One region of the Rhodococcus sp. PBTS 1 genome, then DNA from elsewhere that is predicted to be linked to it. Evidence: predicted binding sites of a transcription regulator. Region 1 holds the regulator's gene; each other region holds the start of a gene.

Region 1 (6,007 bases):
GCGGCCGAGCTGGTGGAGACCAGCCGGCTCTGGGCGCGCATGGCCGCGCGCATCGAGCCCGAGTGGGCGGAGAAACTCGCCCCCCACCTGCTCAAGCGGCAGTACTCCGAACCGCACTGGTCAACCAAACGCGAAGCCGCCGTCGCCTACGAGCGGGTGACGCTCTACGGCGTACCGCTGGTGGCCAAGCGGCCGGTGTCCTACGGGTCGATCGACGCGGAGGTCTCTCGCGACCTGTTCCTGCGTCACGCCCTGGTCCAGGGCGAGTGGCGCACGCACCACCGCTTCTTCCACCATAACCAGCAATTACGTAGCGACGCCGAGGAATTGGAGTCGCGTGCCCGACGCCGCGACATCGTGGTCGACGACGACGCCCTGTACGCGTTCTACGACGAGCGCGTGCCCGCCGACGTGGTCTCGGCGCGTCACTTCGATCGGTGGTGGAAGAAGGCGTCCCGCGCGACGCCGGACCTGCTCGACTTCGACCGCGCGACCGTCGTCACTCCGGCTGCCGCCGCGGTCACCGGCGGCGACTTCCCCGACGCGTGGCGCCAGGGCGAGCGGCAGTTCCCGTTGACCTATCAGTTCGAGCCGGGCCGAGACGACGACGGCGTGACCGTCCACATCCCGGTCGACCAGTTGCCGCAGGTCGCCGACGTCGGCTTCGACTGGCTGGTCCCCGGCATGCGCCTCGATCTCGTCACCGCACTGATCAAGACGCTGCCGAAGGACCTGCGCCGCACCGTGGTTCCCGCGCCCGATCACGCCGCGGCCGCCGTCGCCGCCATGCGACCTCGCACCGAACCGCTCACGACGGCGCTCTCGCGCGAGCTCACCCGCATGGGTGGTGTCCCGATCGCGGCCGAGGACTTCTCCCCCGACGCGCTGCCCCGGCACCTGCGCATGACGTTCCGGATCGTCGACGGCACCACCGAGCTGGGTCGCGGACCGTCGTTGTCGGCGTTGAAGGCCAGGCTGGGACGCGCCGCGGCCACCGCCGTGTCGGCGGCGGCCAAGGACACCGAAAAGGGCCCCGTCCGCCGGTGGACGTCCGAGACGATCGGCACTCTCGAGCCGACGGTGACCCGCACCGTGCAGGGCCGCGCCGTCACCGGCTACCCGGCGCTGGTGGCCGAGAGCGGTGGTGTGGCCGTCCGCGTGCTCGGGTCGGCGGCCGAACAGCGTGCGGCCATGCGGGAGGGGACGCGGCGGCTGCTGCTCGACGCGATCCCGGTCTCGACAAAGTCCCTCCTGGCCGGTCGCTCACCGGCGGCGCGGCTGCACCTCGGCCAGAACCCGCACGGCAGCATCGAGGCCCTGCTCGACGACTGTCGCGCGTTGGCCGTCGACGATCTGATGTCCGCGCACGGCGGTCCCGTGTCCTCGCCGGACGCGTTCGCCGCCCTCGAGTCGGCCGTCCGCCGTGACCTCGCGTCACGGACGGCCGCGGTCCTGCGGCTGGTCGAACCCGTCCTCGCGGCGGCCACAGCGGTCCGACTGGCACTCGAGGAATCGAGCGGCGACCCTGCCGAGGACGTGCGGGCGCAACTGGACGCCCTGATCTTCCCTGGCTTCGTCTTCGAGACGGGCACGGCGCACCTGCCCCATCTGCCGCGCTACCTCGAGGCTGCGCGGCGTCGGCTGGACGCGTTGCCGTCGAGCGCGACCCGAGACGCTGCGGGTATGGACGCCCTCGATCGTGTCTACGCCGCGTACGACGCACTTCTCCAAAGCCTGCCGTCGGCCCGCCGATCCGGTGACGACGTGCGGGAGATCGCGTGGATGATCGAGGAACTGCGGGTCAACCTGTTCGCGCAGGCCCTCGGCACTGCCTACCCGGTGTCCGAGAAACGGGTCCTGAAAGCAATCGACGCCGTGCGCACGGCGCGGCGCTGACGTCGGCTCAGGCCGTGCTCGACACCGTGTCCTCGCCCCGCTGATGCCGGCGAAGTTCGTCGATCTCGCGTTCGAAGTCCTCGGCGCTGCTGAACGAGCGGTAGACCGACGCGAAACGCAGGTAGGCCACCTCGTCCAGGTCGCGCAGCGGACCGAGGATGGCGAGTCCGACCTCGTTGCTGGGGATCTCCGCGGAGCCAGAGGCGCGGACGGTGTCCTCGACCTGCTGCGCGAGGAGGACGAGAGCATCGTTGTCGACGTCGCGGCCCTGGCACGCGCGACGCACACCCTTGATCACCTTGTCACGACTGAAGGGTTCGCTGACGCCGCTCCGCTTGACCACGGACAGCACCGCCGTCTCGACGGTGGTGAACCGGCGACCGCACTCGGGACACGACCGCCGACGGCGGATCGCCTGCCCCTCGTCCGCCTCACGAGAATCGACCACGCGCGAGTCGGGGTGACGGCAGAACGGGCAGTGCATGTGGCGGTGACCCCTCGGTGCTCACGGGACGATTCCGTTCCGTACGGACGGTGCGACGTCGTCGCCGACGCCGCGCACCAGCCTACCGAGGGCCGTGCCACGATCGATCAGCGCGGGGACACGCCGAGGTCGAGTTGCTCCACGACGGTCGGCTGCGGCGGAACGTCGGCGGCCCGCAGGTTGGCCACTCCGACGAGCCCGAGGGCCGTTGCCGCTGTGACCAGAACCACAGCGGCGACCGACGCGAGACCCCGGACCGGCCGAGACACGTGCGGTGCACGCGACACCCCGACCGAGTGGCCGACGTACTCGACCGCGCCGGCGTGCGGGCGACGCACGTCGCGCGAGACGGCACGACGGCGTACGGGAGCAGACCGACGCGGCGCGGGGGCCGCGGCGCGCTCGGCCGTGGCCACGGAACCCCAGTAGGACTCGTCGTCGCAGGTCCAGCGATCGACGGACGGGCGAGAGGTCGCTCCGACTCGAGCGCCGCGAACGGTCTGCAGTTCGGTACTGATCACGACAACCACTCCTCGTGGGTAGGCGGTGGTCCCCCGGCGAGCAGAACACCCACCGGCGTTCGGCCATTCCGTTCGACCACGCGTTCGAAGGAACGCATGTTCGATGTATAGCAGGGCGGTCCGACACAGTCCACGAAATCGCGACACGGATCGAACAGGTGTTTGATCACCGATCGAATCCGGTCTAACTTCTACTCACGACGTCGCATCGGACACCGGGGCACCAGACGCCCCATCCGCACCACCGTCCGGCGCGCCCAGCAGCACCCGCCCGCCCCGGGCCGGCCACCGATGGAGGTTCACAGCATGACCGACGAGAGCTCGTCCGCCACGAGTACCGATTCCGGCCTGACCGAGCGGCAACGTCGCGTTCTCGAGGTCATCCGGGCCTCCGTCACCGAGCGTGGTTACCCGCCGAGCATCCGCGAGATCGGCGACGCCGTGGGCCTGACCTCGACCTCCTCGGTCGCGCACCAACTACGGACGCTCGAGAAGAAGGGCTTCCTGCGCCGCGACCCGAACCGGCCCCGCGCGGTCGACGTCCGCCTGCCGGGCGAGAACGGACGGCCGGACGAGGTGGCCTCGACGGGCGACGCCCCCACCGTCGAGCCCGCCGCCCGCGACGCCGGCGCCGAGTCGGACGCCCTGCCCGCGCCCACCTTCGTCCCGGTTCTCGGGCGCATCGCAGCCGGCGGTCCCATCCTGGCCGAGCAAGCCGTCGAAGAGGTGTTCCCCCTCCCGCGCGAACTGGTCGGCTCCGGTTCGCTCTTCTTGCTGCGGGTGGTCGGCGAGTCCATGATCGACGCGGCGATCTGCGACGGTGACTGGGTGGTCGTCCGGCAGCAGAACGTCGCGGACAACGGAGACATCGTCGCCGCCATGATCGACGGCGAGGCCACGGTCAAGACGTTCAAGCGCACCGGCGGCGACGTGTGGCTGCTCCCCCACAACCCGCTCTTCGAACCCATTCCCGGCAACGACGCCGTGATCCTCGGCAAGGTCGTCACCGTGATGCGCAAGCTCTGATCGTCCCCCGACGACGGCGAGAGCCGGCACCGTTCTCGGTGCCGGCTCTCGTCGTTCGTCCGCGAGGGTCAGAGATCCAGGCCCCGCCCGATGATCTCCTTCATGATCTCCGTGGTGCCGCCGTAGATGGTCTGCACGCGAGAGTCCATGTACGCCTTGGCGATCGGGTATTCCTTCATGTAGCCGTATCCACCGTGGAGCTGCAGGCACCGGTCGATGATCTTGACCTGGTTCTCCGTGGTCCACCACTTGGCCATAGCGGCTTCCTGCACGGTGAGCTCGCCCGCGTTGAGCTGCTCGATGTACTTGTCCACCATGATGCGGACAGCAGTGGCCTCGGTGGCGCACTCGGCCAGGACGAACCGGGTGTTCTGGAACTTCCCGATCGGCTTGCCGAAAGCCTTGCGGTCCTTGCAGTACTGCACCGTCATCTCGATCGAGCGCTCGATGGCAGCGGCCGCGACCACGGCGATGGACAGCCGCTCCTGCGGAAGGTTCTGCATGAGGTAGATGAAGCCCATCCCCTCCTCGCCCAGCATGTTCGCCGCCGGCACCCGGACGTCGGTGAAGCTGAGCTCGGCCGTGTCCTGGGCCTTCATGCCGATCTTGTCGAGGTTGCGGCCCCGCTCGAACCCGGGCATGTCGCGCTCGACGCCGAAGATGCTGAATCCCTGGGCGCCCTTCTCGGGATCGGTGCAGGCCACGACGAGGACCAGGTCGGCGTTGATGCCGTTGGTGATGAACGTCTTCGAGCCGTTGAGCACCCAGTCGTCACCGTCGCGGACGGCGCGCGTCTTGATGCCCTGCAGGTCGCTGCCGGTGCCGGGCTCGGTCATCGCGATGGCGGTGATGAGCTCGCCCGAGCAGAATCCGGGCAGCCAGCGCTGCTTCTGCTCCTCGTTGGTGAGCTCGATCAGGTAGGGCGCGACGACGTCGTTGTGCAGGGTGAACCCGATGCCGCTGTAGCCGCCGAACGTGGTCTCCTCGGTGACGATCGCGTTGTAGCGGAAGTCCTTCACGCCGCCGCCGCCGTACTCCTCCGGCACGGCCATGCCCAGGAAGCCCTGCTTGCCGGCCTCGACCCACACGCCGCGGTCGACGATGTTCTGCTCTTCCCACTCCGCGTGATGCGGTGCGACGTGCTGCTCGAGGAACTTCTTGTACGAGCTGCGGAACAGATCGTGCTCGGGCTCGAACAACGTGCGCTTCATGACTCTCCTCGTGTGACGTGAGTTACCACTTCACGGTAGGTCGGAGCACGAAGGGCGTCGATGACCTGTGCGAGCGCGTTCGGTGACCACCGCCGACCGGATCGTGTGCAGATATCGGCGTCCAGCGCGGATTACTGCACACGATTCTCGCGGCGGACGGCTCGATTGTGCCGGGCGTGCAGGACCACGTCGGGCAGGACGACCGGAGCCGCCGCGAGAAGGAACCACCACGACCCGGTCGCCCGAACGAGCCCGCCCGCGGCGACGGCGGCACACGACCCCGCCGCACTCTGCACCAGGTCGCGATCGCGGCGCCTGACCGGTGGCTCACGCCACCACGGCACCCGCCGCCCGGCGTTCTCCCGCAGCACCCGACGCGCCCCGACGACGCTCAGCATCAGGCCGACGACCATCGCCCCGACCCCGAGGATCAGTCCGACCGCAGTCGGACCGAGCCACGCGAGCCCGACGATCGCGACCGGGACGACGGCGGACAGGGCGGATTTCCACGCCGGCGTCGACGGCCATTCCTCGGGCGCGACGCTCACCGGACGCATCGGGTCGAGCCCGGAGAGACCGATCCGTTCCGAGTCCATACCTCACGGTCTCACGACTCAGCGGACGGTGCGCCCCGCCAACGCGCGCAGGATCGGGTAGCCCACCAGGATCCCCACCGACCCCCAGACGATGCCGCCGAGCTCGACGGACCCGATGGTCAGCGTCAGATCGCCGATCCCGGCGACCAGCGCGGCCGCGGCGACCATCAGGTTGACGGGCCGGGTGAAGTCGACGTTCGCCTCCTGCCAGATCCGCACGCCGAGCAGCCCGATGAGCCCGTAGAGCACCAGGGTCGCGCCGCCGATGACGCC
Region 2 (6,007 bases), 1.4 Mb from region 1:
GCGGCACGCTGCTCATGGTGAGTCACGCTCGCGTACAGGGTCATTCGTGGATCGGCTTCGAGCCGACGGACTTCTGGTCACCCAGCGAGGTGGGCGCCGTCCTCGACCCGGCCGAGTGGGAGATCCGGGTCGACGAGACCAGGCCCCGTCCCGCACCGCCCGCCGGAGCGGGTGGGCATCACGTGGACGACGAGATTCTGGTGGCCGTGCGGCGCACGCGGTGATGACAGCCGTGCGTCGCACGCGATAAAGACAGCCGTGCGGCGCACGCGGTAGTTCTCGGTCAGGCGGCCGACGACCGGGTCCGCGAGATCCATTCGTAGCGAGCGGATTCGGCGCCGTGGAAGCACGCGAGGTCCACGGCGTCGAGCATCGCGGTCCTGGGGCCTGGCCGGCCGAGTTGCTTGGCGCTGACGGACAGTCGCACCACGCCGCCACGACGCGCGACCCGGCCCGCACCCATCACGAGGGCGCGGCACCACCACGGCTCGGACGTTCCCGGCTCCCACACGTAGCCACCGGACCCGGCGCCGAATCCCTCCCCGATGCCGAACACGCGGCTGCGCACCACGGTGCCGCGGTCGAGGTCGGAGATTCCGGTCAGGCCCGCGTACAGGCGGAATCCGACCGCCGGGAGTGCGGAGATCGCACCGGGCGAGGCGACCCACCGCGGCGGGGCGAAGGCGCGGGTGCGCAGGCCGATCTCCTCCATGACGCGGTCGGCAGCCCGCAGACGAAGGCCTGCCTCGTGCGCGGGAAGGACGGCGAATTCGGCGCGACGACGCTTGGTCGCTGCCTGGTCGTACCCGTGCAACACGATCGCATCACCGTGCTCGCGTCGGGCCCGGAGCCAGTCCTGCGTCTCGGGGTCGCGAGTCAGCCGGTACTTGTCCTTGAGGCGCGGCGCCACGAGCAGCGAGAGGGACAGGTTGCGACGGTCCATCTCGGCGGCGAACTCGGCGGCGGCGTCGCAGGTCTCGTCACGGATTCCGGAGACGGACACGATCAGACGTGCGGTCATGAGAAAACCGTCGCACACCGAGGTGTACGACGGTTCGTCTCACGCGTGAACTCCCGACGAACGCCGGGAGGACGTCGGCGCCGGTCAGAGCGTCGGGACCGGGAGCACCTTGTCGATCGCGGCCAGCACCTCGGGGGCGTCCGGCTCCGTGCGGGGACGGAAGCGGGCCACTACTTCGCCCTCCGGCGAGACCAGGAACTTCTCGAAGTTCCACTGGACGTCGCCGGCCTCGCCGTCGGCGTCCGGTGTCTGCACCAGATGCTCGTAGACGGGGTGCCGGTTCTCCCCGTTGACGTCGATCTTCTCCATCAGCGGGAAGGTCACGCCGTAGGTGGTCGAGCAGAAGGTCTCGATCTCCTCCGCCGAGCCGGGCTCCTGGCCGCCGAACTGGTTGCACGGGAAACCCACGACCGAAAGGCCGCGGTCGGAGTAGTCCTTCGCCAGCTTCTCAAGGGCGGTGTACTGCGGCGTCAGGCCGCACTTCGATGCCACGTTGACCACGAGCACCGCTCGGCCGCTGTACTCGTCGAGCGACGTCGGCGCCCCACCCAGGGTGGTGATGCCGATGTTCTGCAGTTCTGTCATGCGGTCACAGTACCGATGAGTAACCCCCGGGACGACCGGGTGGTGCCGCAGACCCTGGCGGGCCGTCGATTCGTGCGTGCGTGTCATGGACCGTGTCGGTGGGTCCCGGTACGCTCGAACATACGAGCGACTGGGGGGTCGAGAACATGGTCACGACGCAGGTGGGGGCAGGTGCGACGCCGTGGGCTGCGTTGGACCACATCGCGCTCGGCCTGCCCGCCACCACCGACCTCCCCTCCTCGCAAGCGCTGGACGGGCTCGTCCACGCCGCCGCCGGGGTCGCGTACCTGAAGTGGTTCGAATACCAACTCGCTGCGTCGATGCACGCGGAGTTGGTGGAGCCTTTCGAGGACGAGGACCGGCGTGAGCTCGATGCGCACACCCGCTGCGCCGCCACCATCGCCACCACCATGTCGATCACGCAGGGCGCCGCCCGCACCCTGCTCACCGACGCCGTCGCCCTCCGCGACCGGCTCCCTCTCGTGGCGGAATGTTTGCGGGACGGGGTCGTCACCCCGCACCACATTCGCACCATCGTCTCCCGCACCGAACTGATCGAAGGGCAGTGCTACGCGGCGTTGGTGGACGCCGACATCGCCCGTGCTCTCCGCAGAGCGGGGTCATGGTCGCCGGCGCGGATGGAGGCCATGGTCGACATGATGGTCGACCGCCGTGATCCCGATGCCGTCCGCGCCCGGCGGGAGAAGGCGAAGCGGAATCGGGAGTTCACCGTCGAGATCGGCCGTGACGGCTTGGCGTCGGCGACGGACACCCGGCCGGCGGAGGACATCGTCGCGCTCCACGCGTCCGTGACGAGGTTGGCCGCGCAGGTGTGCCCGAAGGACACCCGATCCAAGGCCGCGCGGGCCTCCGATGCGCATTACGCGTTGATCACTCAAACCGGATTCGGCTGCAACTGTGACCGCCCCATCACCGACTGCCGCTACAAGAACATCGACCTCACCACATTCGCGGCGACCGCGCCCCGCATCGTGATCCACCTCGTCACCGACACCACCACCCTCACCGGCCCCGTCCCCGCCCCCGAGAACGAGCGGGTGTGCCGGTCACCGCAACACCTCCCCCGACCGGGTGTGGACCACGCAGCGGTCGAGGGCGATCCCGTAGCGAGCCCGACCTCGGCCGAGTCGGTCGCGGCCGAACCGATTGTGTCGAAACCCGTTGCTACGGGCTCCGCCTCGGCCGAGTCGGTCGCGCCTAAAACGTCCGGGACAGAACCCGCTGCTGCCACGGAACCGTCCGCGTCGGAACCCGTTGCTACGGAAACGGTTGCGGCGCCGTCGGTGTCACTGGATCGCGTCGACGTCTCCGCGGACGCTGATGAGACCGCCGCCGTCCCTGCTCATACCTGCGATGCGGACGCCGCCGACGATGCGGAGGACCACACCCGCGGGTGCGAGGAACCCATGGGCATGGACTTCGTCGACGGCGTCGGATTCCTGGCCGGCATCGGCATCGTCTCCGGCGCCCACGTCCGCGACCTCGCCGCCGACCCCAGCACGATCATCCGGCCGTTGGGTGACGGCACCGACACCCCACTGCCGGCAACGCAACCGTCGAACCCCTACCGGCCCTCCGCAGCCCTGGAGGCGTACATCCGTGCCCGCGATCTGTTCTGCACCTGGCCCGGCTGCAACCGACCAGCGTGGGACGGCGACCTCGACCACATCACCGAATACGACCACACCCACCCCGAGCGGGGCGGGCGTACCAGCGCGACCGGACTCGGCGCCAAATGCCGCTTCCATCACCTGCTCAAGACGTTCGCCGACTTCGTCGACGACCAGTACCCCGACCCCGCCGACCCGAGTCGGCTGATCCGCACCATCACCATCCCCGACGGGCGCACCGTCCTCGGGCCGGCGTTCACCGGGCACGACGTCCACCCCGGACTGGACGCCATCGTCTTCGGCGACCCACCCACCGAAACCGGACACAGACCGAGACCGACACCGGCAGAACGCTTCCGACCCGCCCCACGCACCGAGCAGAAACACGCCCGCCGCCGACAGGAACGGAACCGCAACCGCCTCCGCAACGCGATGAAGCACCACCCACCCGACGACACCCCACCCCCGTTCTGAGGGGTTGGGGCCACCACGCCGAACGTGGAAACGGCGGGTGCACCCTCCGATCGAGGGTGCACCCGCCGTGGTTCGGTGCGGTCCCGGCTCGTGGCCGGGCGGTGGACCTAGCTCTTGACCAGGTCCGGCTTGGTCTCCGGGTCGCGGGCTTCGCCGTGTCCGTCGTCGACCATCGTGGTCTCGTCGAACGGGAGCTTGCCGTCGAGCACGTCCTTGACCCGAGCGTTGTCGATGGTCTTGGTCCAGGTGCCCACCAGCATCGTGGCGACAGCGTTGCCGGAGAAGTTGGTGACGGCGCGAGCCTCGGACATGAACCGGTCGATACCGACGATCAGGCCGATGCCGTCGAGGAGCTCGGGGCGGTGGCTCTGCAGGCCGCCGGCCAGGGTGGCCAGGCCGGCACCGGAGACGCCGGCTGCACCCTTCGAGGCGATGATCATGAACAGCAGCAGCGAGACCTGCTCGCCGATGGAGAGCGGGCTGCCCATGGCGTCGGCGATGAAGATCGACGCCATCGTCAGGTAGATCGCGGTGCCGTCCAGGTTGAACGAGTACCCGGTGGGGACGACGACGCCGACGGTCTGACGCTGGACACCGACGTGCTCCATCTTGGCGATGAGGCGGGGCAGAGCCGACTCGGACGACGAGGTGGCGACGATGAGCAGGTACTCGCGGCCCAGGTACTTGCAGAGCTTGAAGATCGAGACGCCGGAGACGAAGCGCAGGATCGTGCCGAGGATGCCGAAGACGAAGATGGTGCAGGTCAGGTAGAAGGCCAGCATCAGGGTGGCGAGCTGGATGACCGCGTCGATGCCGGTGTCCCCGACCACCTTGGCGATGGCACCGAAGGCGCCGATCGGGGCGAGCCACAGGATGCCGGCGAGGATGCGGAAGACGAGCTTCTGGATCGAGCCGATGCCCTTGAGGATGCCCTCGCCCTGCTTGCCCATGGCCTGCAGACCGAAGCCGACGAGCAGTGCGACGAAGAGCGTCTGCAGCACGCTGCCCGCGGTGAGCGACGAGAGCAGCGAGGTCGGGATGATGCTCTGGATGAAGTCCATGGTGCCGCCGGCGCCCTCGGCCTGGCCGACGAGCTTGTCGACGGCGGCGCTGTCCGACTGGATGTTCAGGCCGTTGCCGGGCTGGATCAAGTTGCCGACCACCATGCCGATGGCCAGGGCGAAGGTGGACATCGCGATGAAGTAGCCGAGCGCCATGCCGCCGACCTTGCCGACGCTGGCGGCTGCCTTCACCGAGCCGATGCCGAGCACAATGGTGCAGAAGATGACGGGGCTGATCATCATCTTGATCAGCGAGACGAACATGGTGCCGAGGACACCGAACTCGGACGCGGTGTCCGGGGCGACGAGGCCGAAGATCACACCGCCGACGACGGCGACGATCACGGCGCTGTAGAGCCAGTGGGTCTTGTCTCGCTTCTTCTTCGGCGGCGGAGTCGGCGAGGCGGGTTCGACGTCGTGCGTGGTGGTCATGTTCTCGTCCTTAGAATCGAGGCGTGAGGTGAGTCACGCGGTCTGCAGAGAACTGTGGTGCACCGCGTGATCCCAGTCACGAATCTGTTCATTACGTTCACGTTGCGCGGGGTTGCACACAACCCCACCGGTGAACGACGACTCACCGAAAGGTCGTCTTGACCAGCACGAATGCCCGACGGCGACGTCGGTCGCGCAGCGTTGCCCGGAGATTGTTCCTGGGGCAGCTCGCCGTGGTGACAGTGCTCGTGGCCATCGGTGGCATCGCCGTCGTTCTGGACGAGCGTGCGCTCAGCGACGAGGCGACGCGTCACGAGGTGACCGCGATCGTCGAGTCGCTCGCGACGTCCCCGTCCACGGCGGAGGCCATCGAGTCCCCCGATCCCACCGCGATCCTGCAACCCGTCACCGAGGAGATCCGGCGCGCCACGTCCGTCGACTTCATCGTGGTCATGGCGCCCGATCGCACCCGCTTCACCCACACCAACCCGGAACTCATCGGCGGACAGTTCACCGGGTCGATCGACCGGGCCCTGGCGGGCGAGACGTTCACGGAGTCCTACGAAGGTTCGCTGGGCCCGTCCATCCGGGCGGTCACCCCCGTGATGGACGACGGCGGCACCCTGGTCGGGTTGGTGTCCGCGGGCGTCACCCGCGCGCGCATCTCGGACCGCTTCGTCGCCGGCCTGCCCGTCGTCCTCGCGGTGGTGGCGGCGGCGCTGGCCGTCGCCGTCGGTGCGTCGTGGATTCTGAACCGTCGGCTGAAGAGTCAGACGATGGGACTCGCCCCGGACGAGCTCCGC
Region 3 (6,007 bases), 760 kb from region 1:
ACGTACGGGTGCACCGAGTGGCCCTGGATGGGACCGGGACGGATCAGCGCGACCTCCACCACCAGGTCGTAGAACTCCCGCGGCTTCAGCCGGGGCAGGGTGGCCATCTGCGCCCGCGATTCCACCTGGAACACCCCCACCGAGTCCGCCCGCTGGAGCATCTCGTACACCGCCGCCTCACCGAGGTCGAGCTCGGCGAGGTCCACGTGAATCCCCTTGTGCTCCTTCACCAGGTCGATCATGTAGTGCAGCGCGGAGAGCATGCCGAGACCGAGCATGTCGAACTTCACCAGGCCGACGGCGGCGCAGTCGTCCTTGTCCCACTGCAGGACCGTCCGACCCGCCATGCGCGCCCACTCGACCGGGCACACGTCGGCGATGGGGCGGTCGCAGATCACCATGCCGCCGGAATGGATGCCGAGATGACGAGGGAAGTTCTCGATCTGCGCCGCCAGCTCGAGGACGGGAACGGGGATGGTCGTCTCCCGCGACTCGGCGTCGAGGTCGGTCGCTCCCACGCCGGACCATCGGGTGATCTGCTTGCTCCACGCATCCTGCTGTCCCTGCGAGGCACCCAGCGCTCGCGCCATGTCCCGCACCGAGGACTTGCCTCGGTAGGTGATGACGTTGGCCACCTGCGCCGCGTAATCCCGGCCGTACTTGGCGTAGACGTGCTGGATGGCCTCCTCGCGGCGATCGGACTCGATGTCGACGTCGATGTCCGGTGGCCCGTCGCGTTCCACGGAAAGGAAGCGCTCGAACAGTAGGCCGTTGCGCACCGGGTCGACGTGCGTGATCCCGATGGCGTAGCAGACGGCGGAGTTGGCGGCCGATCCTCGTCCCTGGCACAGGATGTCGGCCCGCTTGCAGAACGCCACGATGTCGTGGACCACGAGGAAGTAACCGGGGAAGTTCAGCTGCTCGACGACCGTGAGCTCGTGTTCGATCTGGGCGTAGGCGGCCGGGTCCTCCTCCGGCGTGCCGTAGCGCCGCGCCGCGCCGCGGTAGGTCAGCTCGCGCAGCCACGAGATCTCGGTGTGGCCGTCCGGCACGTCGAACGGCGGCAGCTGCGGCGCGATGAGGTGCAGATCGAACGCGCACTCCTCCCCCAGTGCCGCCGCGCCGGACACGGCCGTCGGATACGGGGCGAACATCCGGTCCATCTCCGCTCCCGACCGCAGGTGCGCGCCCCCGAGTGGCGGCAGCCATCCCGATGCCTCGTCCAGGCTGCGCCGGGCACGCACCGCCGCCATCGCCATGGCCAATCGGCGGCGGTCCGGGCGGGCGAAGTGCGCGGCCGTGGTGGCGACGACGCCCAGCCCGTACCGGGCCGCGAGGCCGGCCAGCGCGTCGTTGCGCTCGTCGTCCTCCGGAACGCCCTGCGTGGTGAGCTCGACACTCACCCGGTCCGAGCCGAACCGGTCGATCAGATCCCGCAGCGCGGCGTCGGCCCCGGCGAGGCCGTCGCGGGCCAGGCCCGCACGGACACTGCCCTTGCGGCATCCCGTGAGGATCTGCCAGTGACCACCGGCGGCCTCGGTGAGCGCGTCGAGGCTGTACTGCGGGCGTCCCTTCTCTCCGCCCGCGAGATGCGCGGCGGCGATCTGCCGGGACAGCCGCCGGTACCCCTCCTGCCCGCGGGCGAGCACCAGCAGGTGGACGCCGTCGGGATCGACGGTGCCCGCTCTCGACTCCGCCGGGCCCGGGACCCCGGACAGCGCGCCGGACCCCGAGACGGAGTCACCGGCGAGGGACAGCTCGGACCCGAACACCGTCTTCATGCCGAGTTCCTTCGCCGCCTCGGCGAAGCGCACCACTCCGTACATGCCGTCGTGATCGGTCAGAGCGATGGCGCTCAAGCCGAGACGAACGGCCTCCTCGACCATCTCCTCCGGTTGCGAGGCGCCGTCGAGGAAGCTGAAGGACGAGTGCGCGTGCAGTTCCGCGTACGGCACCGCCGCGGCCGGGCGGCGCACCTCGCCCTCGTACGGCGAGCGCTTGCGGGACCACGCGGGGCTGTCCCCGCCGTCGCCCACGAGAGGATCGACCACCCTCGAACGTGGTTGGGGACGGCCGGAGAGCAGCCGTTCCATCTCCGTCCAGGTGGGCGGGCCGTCGTTCCATCCCACGTCTGCCCTCCCGTCTCCCCGCGTATCGCGTCCGGCACCGATTCGAACACGTGTTCGTATCGAGGACACCATTGCAGCACGGCCCACCGACACGTCGCAAACCCCGTTTCGCAACAGGACGAAACGGGCACAGAGGCACGATGGCCACCACCCCGAAGACCCCGACGGCAATGGTGTTCGCACCGTCGCCCCTGTTGACGATCACCCTCGACACCGCGCCGGGGGGCAACACCGAACTGCACGTCCACGCCGGCGGTCAGGGCCATTGGATCGCTCGCATGGCCGCCAACCTCGGTCTCGACGTCACCCTCACCGGCGCCTTCGGCGGCGAGAGCGGCGGCGTGCTGCGTGACCTGATCGCGCGGGAGAACATCACGGTCCGCGCCGTCGACCTCGGCACCGAATCCGGCTCCTACGTGCACGATCGCCGCGACGGGGAGCGTACGGAGATCGCGACCATCGACCCGCCGCCGCTCGCTCGGCACGCGCTCGACGACCTCTTCGGCCTCGCCCTCGAATGCGGCGCCGGTGCCGACATCGCCCTCCTCGGCGGCCCACACACCGACCGGGTCGTCCCGCCCGACTTCTACCGACGCCTCTGCAGCGACCTCCGCTCGCTCGGCACACCGGTGGTCGCCGACCTCTCCGGGGACACCGCCACCGCCGCCCTCGCCGGCGGTCTCACCGTGCTGAAGATGAGCCACGAGGATCTGATCGAGGACGGCCGGGCCGACTCCGAGGACCCCGACGATCTCGTCGGGGCCATGCGGTCCCTGCACGAGGAGGGCGCGGAGACCGTCGTCCTCTCGCGTGCCGCCGAACCGGCCCTCGCCCTCGTCGACGGCACGGTGTTCGAGGTGATCACCCCGCCGCTGGAGCAGACGGACCACCACGGCGCCGGCGATTCCATGAGCGCGGGCATCGCCACCGGCCTGGCGCACGGCGCCTCGATGGAGGAGGCACTGCGGCTCGGCGGCGCCGCCGGAACCGCGAACGTGACGCGGCGCGGACTGGGTACAGGACAGCGTGGACTGGTCGACACGGTCGCGCGATCGGTCGAGGTGCGACCGTTCCGACCGTGACGAGAACCGACGAGCCGACCGGGAGGTCACCGTGCGTGCCCTGATCACCAACGACGACGGCGTGTCGAGCCGCGGGATCGCCGTCCTGACGCGGGTGGCTCTCGCCGCCGGACTCGACGTCGTCGTCGCCGCACCGCACGAGGAACGCAGCGGCGCGTCCGCCGCCCTGTCCGGCCTCGAGGACGGCGGCCGGCTCCGCAGCACGCGCACCGCCGTCGACGATCTGGACGTCGACGCCTTCGCGGTGCACGCCTCCCCCGCCCTCATCGCCTTCGTCGCCTCGCGCGGCGCGTTCGGTCCGCGGCCCGACGTCGTGCTTTCCGGTATCAATCACGGTCCCAACACCGGGTCGGCGGTCCTGCACTCCGGCACCGTGGGCGCGGCGCTGACCGCCGTCACCCACGGCATCCCCGGTCTCGCGGTCTCGCTGGCCGGGTCGCCGGGCCGTGCGCAGGCCGACCCCCGGGACGACCCTCGGGTCGGCACGGACGCGTCCGGCCGATCCTGGGACACCGCAGCCGACGTCGCCGCCCGCGCTCTGCGCTGGTTCCTCGACCATCTCGACCCGAGCCACGTCGTCAACGTCAACGTGCCCGCGGTATCGCCGGCGGAACTGCGCGGCATGCGCTCCGCCCGGCTCGCGACCTTCGGCGCGGTGCAGGCCGAGATCGGCGATCGCGACGACGAGTTCGTCACCGTGCGGTTCGACGAGATCCACACCGAGAACGACGACGACAGCGACGCGAGTCTCGTCGCGCACGGGTGGGCCACGGTCACCGCACTGCGCCCGCCCACCGCGGTGACCGTCGACACTTCCGAGCTGGTCGACACTCCCGACTGACCGTCCGGTCCGAACACGTCACAGAGTTCCCTCGAGTCCGTTCACTACAGTCACGTCGGGGGTCAGTCGACGTACCACCTCGAGAGGGAGAACTGCTGTGACACGTTGGGCATCGTTCGTCGTGTCCCGGCCGTGGTGGGTCCTGATCGCCGCCGTCCTGATCGTGCTGACCGGCGCCACCTGGGGCCTCGGGGTGTTCGGCAAACTCAGCCAGGGTGGTTACGAGGATCCGGGCAGCGAAGCGGTCGCGGTGGCGCGCCAGATCCAGGGCCTGGGAACGGCAGCCCCGGACATCATCGCGATCTACACCGCCCCCGAAGGCCGCACGCTCGACGACATCGGTCCCGAGGTCACCGGGGTTCTCGACGCGTTCGAGGCGGAGGTGCAGCCGGAAAACGTCACGTCCTACTGGACCGCGCCCGCGGCGCAGAAGGAATTCCTCGAGTCGACCGACGGCACCAAGGGCCTCGCCACCGTCTCGCTCGGTGGCAGCACGGGCGTGACGCTCGCGTCGTTCGCCGACCTGCTGCCGAAGCTCGAGGCGCAGGGCATCGAGACGCAGTTCGCCGGAGCGTCCGTCGCCGGCATCTCCTTCAACACCCAACTCCAACAGGACCTGGTCCGTGCCGAGATCATCGCCATTCCGGTCACCCTGATCCTGCTGGTCTTCATCTTCGGCGGCGTGGTGGCCGCCGCGGTGCCGGTCGCCGTGGGCGCCCTCGCCGTGGCCGGCGCGCTGACCGTGCTGCGGGTGTTCACGGAGTTCACCGACATCTCGTCGTTCGCCATCAACGTCGCGTCGCTGCTGGGACTCGGCCTCGCCATCGACTACGGGCTGTTCGTCGTCAGCCGGTTCCGGGAGGAGCTACGCAAGGGCAGCGACGGTCACGAGGCCGCGAGGCGCACGGTCCTCACCGCCGGACGCACCATCGCGTTCTCGGGCCTGCTGCTCATTTGTGCGTTCGCCGGAATGCTGGTGTTCCCGCAAGCGATCATCCGGTCGCTCGGCTACGGCGCCATGGCCGCCGTCGGCTGCGCCGCAATCCTGTCCCTCACCGCGGTGCCCGCCGTCCTCGCCATCCTCGGACCACGCATCAACGCCATCACGTGGTCCCGTACCGCGTCCGATCGTGGCGAGGAACGCGCGCACCGGTTGTGGGGCGGCATCGTCACCCGCGTCATGCGCCGACCGGTGATCGTCGCCGCCGTCATCACCGGCGGCCTGCTGATCGTGGCGAGTCCGCTTCTGAAGACGACGCTCGGCGAGGTCTCCTACACCGCGCTCCCGCCGAACGATCCGGCGCGCGTCGCCTACGAGACGCTCACCGAGGACTTCCGCAGCACCGGCGACAGCGCCACCCTGGTGTTGACCGGCGACACCGCGCGCCCCGACGGGCCCGCGATCAACTCGGTGATCACCGCCACCCGCGGCCTCGAGGGCATCGAGAACGTCCAGTTCGGCACGGCGAGCGGCAACTTCGTGGTCATCGACGCGACCTTCTCGTCCGGCGTCGATTCCACCGAACAGCAGGAGGTGGTCAAGGAGATCCGGGCCATCCCGCAGCCGGCCGGCACCACGCTCACGGTGGGCGGCGCGGCCGCGCTGGTGCTCGACGGCAACACCGCGATCCTGAACTGGCTGCCGGTGATGCTCGCCATCATGGTGGGCTCGACGCTGGTACTGCTCTTCCTCGCGTTCGGCTCGGTGGTGCTGCCGGTGAAGGCGGTGGCCATGGCGGCCCTGAGCATGGCCGCGACGTTCGGCGCGCTGACGTTCATCTTCCAGGAAGGCAACGGCGCGTCCCTGCTCGGCGTGACCCCGGCCCCACTCGAGGCGACGTTCGTGGTGCTCATCCTCGCCGTCGTCTTCGGCCTGTCCACCGACTACGAGGTGTTCCTCATGTCGCGCATGGTCGAGGCCCGCACGGCCGGCGCCACCACGGAGGAGGCCGTGC
Region 4 (6,007 bases), 300 kb from region 1:
TAGAGGTCCCAGCCGACCACGCCCACCGTCGTCAGGCCGATGCGCGTCGCCGCGCCGGCCCGAGCGCGCTCGGTGATCACCGTGGCCGCCGTCCACACCGGATACAGGCCCGCTGTCCAGGCGAACGGCACCACCACCGGGACGTGGGCGATCGAGGGTCCGATCCGATCCTGCGCGTAGGAGTAGCACCCGAACGGCATGCCCGTGCGCGTGCCGACGATCTCGGCGGTCAGACCGATGCCGGCCGTGATCACCACCATCGCGACGGCCCATCCGCCGCCGCGGGACCGGGTGGCGTGCGCGACGCACGCCGCGGCGAGGAGGGCCACCACGGCGAACGTGATGGCGTCCTTCACCGAGCCCGACGCGAGCGGGTAGGCGATCTGGGCCAGGACGGCCGCCACCGCGAAGCCGAGGGCCACCGGCGGGGTCCGCAACGCGGTGGTCACCTCACCGGCCCACCATCGCGCCGAGGCGGGAGGCGAGGCGTCGCACGGGCGATCCGGCCCGGTCGGCCAGGGCCAGGCGCGCCGCGCTGCGGCCGGACGCCCCGGACACACCGCCACCCGGGTGGGTCGAGGCGCCGGTGAGGAAGAAGGACGGCGCGCCCGGCACGGTCATGCCCGCCAGCGCGGGCATCGGCCGCCACATCATCATCTGGTGCAGCGACATCTCCACGTGCATGACGTTGCCGCCGATCAGTCCGAGTTCCTGTTCGAGGTCCCACGGCGACTGCGTGTGGCGGCGCAGGACGGAGTCGGCGAAACCGGGGGCGTAGCGATCCACCTCGGCGACGATGCGGTCGCCCTCGAGCTCGGCGACCTCGGGCGATCCGCCGCGCCACGAGCGTCCGTCGGCCAGGCGGTAGGGGTGCCACTGGGACCACAGGGAGACCTGGTGCTCGCCGGGTGCGGCGATCGAGGGGTCCACCGCGCTGAAGCTCATGGCCAGCACGACCGGTGCGGGGGGCAGGTCACCGGCCGACGCGGCACCGTGGGCCCGACGCAGCTGGGCGCGGTCGTGCACCAGCAGCTGCAACCCGTGCGAGGAGTCCGCGACGTCGGTGTTCGGGTACTGCGGCAGGGCGGACGTCGACGCCCGGACCACCATGCCGATACCCGGGCCCACGTCGATCTGCCGTCGCCACGACGCGGTGGTCGCCGTGTCGAATCCGCCGGCGTCGAGCAGGTCCAGGGTGGTCAGGACGTGGCACCCGGCGATCACGGTGCGGGCCCGGACCTCCTCGCCGCTCGCGGTGCGCACCGACCATCCCTCGCCTCGTCGACTCACCGAGGTGACGGCGTCGCCGAGGGTGACGGTGCCGCCGTCGGCCTCGATCTTGGTCGCGAGGGCGACGGAGAGTGCGCCACTGCCGCCGACCGCGCGACCGGGCGGGGTGGTGTGCATCAGTGTGTTGAACGCGACCATCGGGGCCGTGCCCGGTTCGGACATCGGCGGACCGGACTGCGCCCCGAACCAGGCGAGAGCGGCCTTGAGTCGCTCGCTGTCGAACCACCGGTCGAGCAGCGCGTCGCCGGAGGCGAGGAACTCGCGCGAGAGCGCCGCCGGGCCGTCCTTGGCGTCCATCCCCCAGAACGAGGAGAAGAACGCACGCCCGGTGGGCGGCGCGCCGAACGAGCGCATGACCCGGGCGCTGCGCGGGCCCCACACCGTGACGAAGCGCCGGTACGCGTCCGCGTCCCGACGTCCGCAGGCCGCCTCGATCGACGCACACGTGGCGTCGAGGTCCACCGAGAACACGATGCCCGGCTCGTCCGTGCCGGGAGGTGGGGGAGCGAACGCCCAGGGATCGCAGTCCAGGTAGCGCAGGCCGTGCTCGGCCAGACGCAGTTCCTCGATGATCCCGGTCTGCCGCACCATGATGTGCGCGGACGACCCGCGGTCGACCTTGTGGCCGGGGAAGCGCTCCACGGTGGAGGCCGCGCCGCCGACGACGGTGTCCCGCTCGAGAACTCGGACCGACCACCCCGCCTCGGTGAGGTAGGCGGCGGAGACGAGAGCGTTGTGTCCCGATCCGATGACGGCGGCGTCGATCACGTGGTCGGCTCCTCGGTGGTGGGGGTCGCGGTGGTGGGGGTCGCGGTGGTGGGGGTGGCGGTGACGGCGGAGGTGGGGTGTCCGGCCGGACGAGGGTGGTCCGACGGTGACGTGTCCAGGGGTAGTTCGCGGCCGAGGACGGCGAAGGGTCGGGAATCGCCCGCGAATCGGAAGCGGCGCAGCACGTCGGTGAAACCCGCGCGACGGTAGAGACGCCACGCGCGGTTGTCCTCGGCGTGGACCTCGGGAGTCGAGAGCAGCACGCGTTGCTCGCTCCGCCCGGCCAGCAGGGCCTCCAGTAGTCGGCCGCCGATGCCGGCGCCCTGCACACCGGGGCTGACGTGCAGCTCGGTGAGCTCGACGTAGTCCGCGAGAACGAGTTCCGCGCGGTCCGGGCTCCACCCGGCCCGGCGCATTCCGTCGCGGACCTGGCGATGCCACCACTGGCCGTGATCGCCGCGGTAGCAGTAGGCGATGCCGACGATGTGGTCGCCCTGCAGTGCGCCGACGGCACGCCATCCCGGCCGCAGGATGTGCTCGGACCACATCGGGGCGCGGTGCAGGTCCGTTCCCGGCGGATAGCCCATGGCGTCGACGTACACCGCGAGTGCCTCGGTCAGCCGCGCACGCATCTGCTGCGGGTCGAGGTCGAGCAGAGTGACGTCTCCGCTCCCGGCGGATGCGGGCACGACGGTCACGGTACCCATCCGACGAACCCTGGCGCGTCGGCGTGACGAGCGGTACTGTCGAGATCGAACACACGTTCGACGGTACGGGACGGACCCGGCCGGGCGTCGTCACCCCGGCCGTTCGTGTCGGACCTGCGTGATCTTCTTCGCACCGGTGGTCGGAGCGGAATGCGCAGTCCCCCGGGGCAGTGGTTGACATGTGGTGACGGCACACGCACGGCACCGAGCACACGGCATCGAGCACACAGCATCGAGCACACGAGGAGGTTCCACCCATGGCGACAGGTTTCGCTCCCGGGAGCACCCGCGGCGCTCGCGGCACGGTTCTGCCCTTCGGTGCTCCGGCAGCACCCGCGGCACCGGCGGGTCCGCCGCCGCGCTCGGCGGCGTTGCTGCGGCGGGCGGATGCATTGCTCGCGACTGCGGCGGGTGCACCGACCGCCGCCGATCGCTTTCTCGAGGCGTACGTGGCCGCCTTGCGGGGTGCCGGTGCCCTGCTCGACGTGGTGGACCCGACGCCGAAGCGCGGTACGCCGCGCAGTGCCTGGGTGCGGATGCAGTCGGCGGCGCCGGAGTTCTCGGACTGGGCGGCGTACTTCTCGGCCCACTCGTCGGTTAGAGCGGCGATCGAGGCGGGGTCCGGCGACCGGATGGACTCGGCCGAGGCCGACGAGTTCTTCACCCAGGTCGGACGCTTTCTCCACCGGGTCGAGGACCTGCTGACGGCGTCGTCGGAGGCGGTCCCGCAGTCCGCGTAGGACGAGGCTCCACCACGCCGCCCGATTTTTCCGCATACTGGTGTGGCAGCGAGGTGGTACGCCACCGAATCTGCTCGTATCATCGTCAGCAGGTGGCCGGACCGATCGGCCGCCTCTCACTTCTGGCCGGGAGTGAGAGCCCATCCAGTGCCGGGGGAGGTACCGTGCCACTCTCCGAGCACGAGCAGCGCATGCTCGACCAGATCGAGAGCGCTCTCTATGCCGAGGACCCCAAGTTCGCGTCCACCGTGCGCGGCGGACGTATCCGAGCGGCGTCGACTCGCCGCCGCTTCCAAGCCATCGCGCTCTTCGTCGTCGGTCTGGTTCTGCTGATCGCCGGCGTCGCGCTTCCCGTCAAGCCCGGTGGGTTCCCCATCATCAGCCTGGTGGGCTTCGCGGTCATGTTCGGCGCGGGTGTTCTCCTGCTCGTTCGCAAACCCGGCGCGCCCACCGCCGAGGCGGATGCCGACGGCGGTGCAGAGCCGTCGGGACCGCCGTCCTCGTCCCGTCGCTCCGGCCCCGCCACGCGCGGCACGTCGGGCCAGCGGGGCGCGAAGCGTCCCGGCTTCTCGGCTCGGATGGAGGAACGTTTCCGACGCCGCTTCGACCAGGGCTGACCGACACGGGTCGGCGTCCACGCTGACTCCCTGATCTTCACGCCGAATGCGGCGCCTCGTCACGAGGCGCCGCATTCGGCGTTTTCGTGCGTGCCCGCCGCCGCACCGCATCCCACCGGGGCTCGAGGGTGCGAGTTTTCCCACGGGATCCGGGGCAGATCCGCGGATCCGCAGTGTCGAGGCGGATCGTGTGGCAAAACTCGTGCGGGTGCCGGGCTCGGGGTGCCGGCGCACCTGCGCCGCCCCACGACGCCCCACCGAAGCCGGCGAACGTCGTCCGGGCCCCCACTTTCCTCCACTCGCACACGAGAAAGCGCCTCGAGCTGCGCTGTTCGTCGGCCGAAGCAGCGTCGCGGAACCAGGGCCCGCCGTCCGGTCTCGTCGTCACGCACGAGAACTCACCGCGTGCGACCAGGTCTTTCGATGACATGTCACCACTCCGAGGGGGCGAAGTGATTGAAAGTGGGGGAAAGTGGGGTAATGTGGCCGTCAGCGGAGAGAGCAAGCCGCGACGGACGCGAGCGGGAGGTGCCGGGTGTTCCTCGGTACCTACACGCCCAAGCTCGACGACAAGTTCCGGCTCACGTTGCCGGCGAAGTTCCGAGACGAGTTGGCAGGAGGGGTGATGGTGAGCAAGGGGCAGGATCACAGCCTGGCCATCTACCCCCGTGCGGTGTTCGCCGAGCGTGCGGAGCGATTGGCGGCGGCGTCGCGGTCGAATCCGCGGGCGCGGGCGTACATCCGCAACCTGGCGGCCGGGACGGACGAGCAGCACCCCGACGGACAGGGCCGGATCACCATCGGCCCCGCTCACCGGGAGTACGCGAACCTCTCCAAGGACTGCGTCGTGATCGGTTCGATGGACTATCTCGAACTCTGGGACGCCGCGTCCTGGGAGGCCTACTCCCGGGAGCACGAAGAAGATTTCTCGCAAGCAGTGGACGAATCGCTCGAAGGAATGTTGTAGCCGACCGTGGCCGACGCGAGTGCCGCGTGGCCTCTGCCCGAACCGGGCCTTGACGTACTTCCCCGACGCCAAGTACCGGACCAGGACCCTGACGTACTTCCCCGACGCCAGGTGCCTGATCGGACAGGGACCTCGCGCGCATTCGCTCCCCACGGACCGCGAGACCGACCGCAACCGACACGACTGCAGACCACGGCGAGACACGGCGGGAGATCGAGATGGTGGAGCAGCAGGGGTCCCCGTCCCCCTTCTCTCACGTTCCCGTCCGACTCCACCGCGCCGACGAGTTGCTCGGACCGGCCTTCGCCGCCGCGGGCGACCGTGACCCCGTCTACCTCGACGCCACTCTCGGCCTGGGTGGGCACGCCGAACACTTCCTCGAGACCTACCCGCGACTGCGCCTGATCGGCCTCGATCGCGACACCGACGCTCTCGCGATGGCCCGTGAGCGCCTCGCCCCGTTCGGCGATCGGGTGGTTCTCGTCCACACCACCTACGACGGCATCGAGGGTGCGTTGGATCGCGCCGGGCTCGATCACGTCGGCAGCGTCGACGGCATCCTGTTCGACCTTGGTGTGTCGTCCATGCAGCTCGACTCCGCGGATCGAGGCTTCGCCTACTCGGTGGACGCGCCGCTGGACATGCGAATGGACCCGACGACGGGCCGCACCGCCGCCGACATCCTCAACACCGCCACGCACGGCGAGATCGCCCGCATCCTCAGCACCTACGGCGAGGAGCGATTCGCGGGACGGATCGCCTCCGCCATCGTGCGGCGTCGCGACGAGCAGCCGTGGACCACCAGTGGACCGCTCGTGGAGTTGCTGTACGACAGCATCCCCGCCGCCACCCGTCGCACCGGGGGACACCCGGCCAAACGCACGTTCCAGGCGCTTCGAGTCGCGGTCAACGCGGAGC

Evidence for each region. The regulator LexA, encoded in region 1, represses DNA repair genes until DNA is damaged. The targets are predictions, from matches to a motif close to CGAACANNTGTTCG.
Region 2: the regulator LexA is predicted to act here: its motif matches at 1,722-1,735, upstream of A3Q40_RS13945 (HNH endonuclease signature motif containing protein).
Region 3: the regulator LexA is predicted to act here: its motif matches at 2,173-2,186, upstream of A3Q40_RS10610 (error-prone DNA polymerase).
Region 4: the regulator LexA is predicted to act here: its motif matches at 2,812-2,825, upstream of A3Q40_RS05900 (SAV_6107 family HEPN domain-containing protein).

Annotation. Positions count from the first base shown of each region.
Region 1 is NZ_CP015219.1:1,603,010-1,609,016, reverse strand. It holds gene hrpA (ATP-dependent RNA helicase HrpA) at 1-1,896, shown strand, start outside; gene nrdR (transcriptional regulator NrdR) at 1,904-2,380, opposite strand; gene A3Q40_RS07295 (hypothetical protein) at 2,488-2,901, opposite strand; gene lexA (transcriptional repressor LexA) at 3,208-3,927, shown strand; gene A3Q40_RS07285 (acyl-CoA dehydrogenase family protein) at 3,996-5,138, opposite strand; gene A3Q40_RS07280 (hypothetical protein) at 5,270-5,686, opposite strand; gene A3Q40_RS07275 (uracil-xanthine permease family protein) at 5,753-6,007, opposite strand, start outside.
Region 2 is NZ_CP015219.1:3,051,095-3,057,101, forward strand. It holds gene A3Q40_RS13930 (FAD-dependent oxidoreductase) at 1-224, shown strand, start outside; gene A3Q40_RS13935 (DUF2334 domain-containing protein) at 284-1,021, opposite strand; gene A3Q40_RS13940 (glutathione peroxidase) at 1,106-1,606, opposite strand; gene A3Q40_RS13945 (HNH endonuclease signature motif containing protein) at 1,753-3,711, shown strand; gene A3Q40_RS13950 (cation:dicarboxylate symporter family transporter) at 3,819-5,204, opposite strand; gene A3Q40_RS13955 (sensor histidine kinase) at 5,438-6,007, shown strand, end outside.
Region 3 is NZ_CP015219.1:2,365,221-2,371,227, forward strand. It holds gene A3Q40_RS10610 (error-prone DNA polymerase) at 1-2,129, opposite strand, end outside; gene A3Q40_RS10615 (1-phosphofructokinase family hexose kinase) at 2,270-3,211, shown strand; gene surE (5'/3'-nucleotidase SurE) at 3,243-4,052, shown strand; gene A3Q40_RS10625 (MMPL family transporter) at 4,150-6,007, shown strand, end outside.
Region 4 is NZ_CP015219.1:1,307,305-1,313,311, forward strand. It holds gene A3Q40_RS05885 (carotenoid biosynthesis protein) at 1-449, opposite strand, end outside; gene A3Q40_RS05890 (phytoene desaturase family protein) at 451-2,058, opposite strand; gene A3Q40_RS20160 (GNAT family N-acetyltransferase) at 2,055-2,765, opposite strand; gene A3Q40_RS05900 (SAV_6107 family HEPN domain-containing protein) at 3,023-3,505, shown strand; gene A3Q40_RS05905 (DUF3040 domain-containing protein) at 3,670-4,122, shown strand; gene mraZ (division/cell wall cluster transcriptional repressor MraZ) at 4,658-5,089, shown strand; gene rsmH (16S rRNA (cytosine(1402)-N(4))-methyltransferase RsmH) at 5,308-6,007, shown strand, end outside.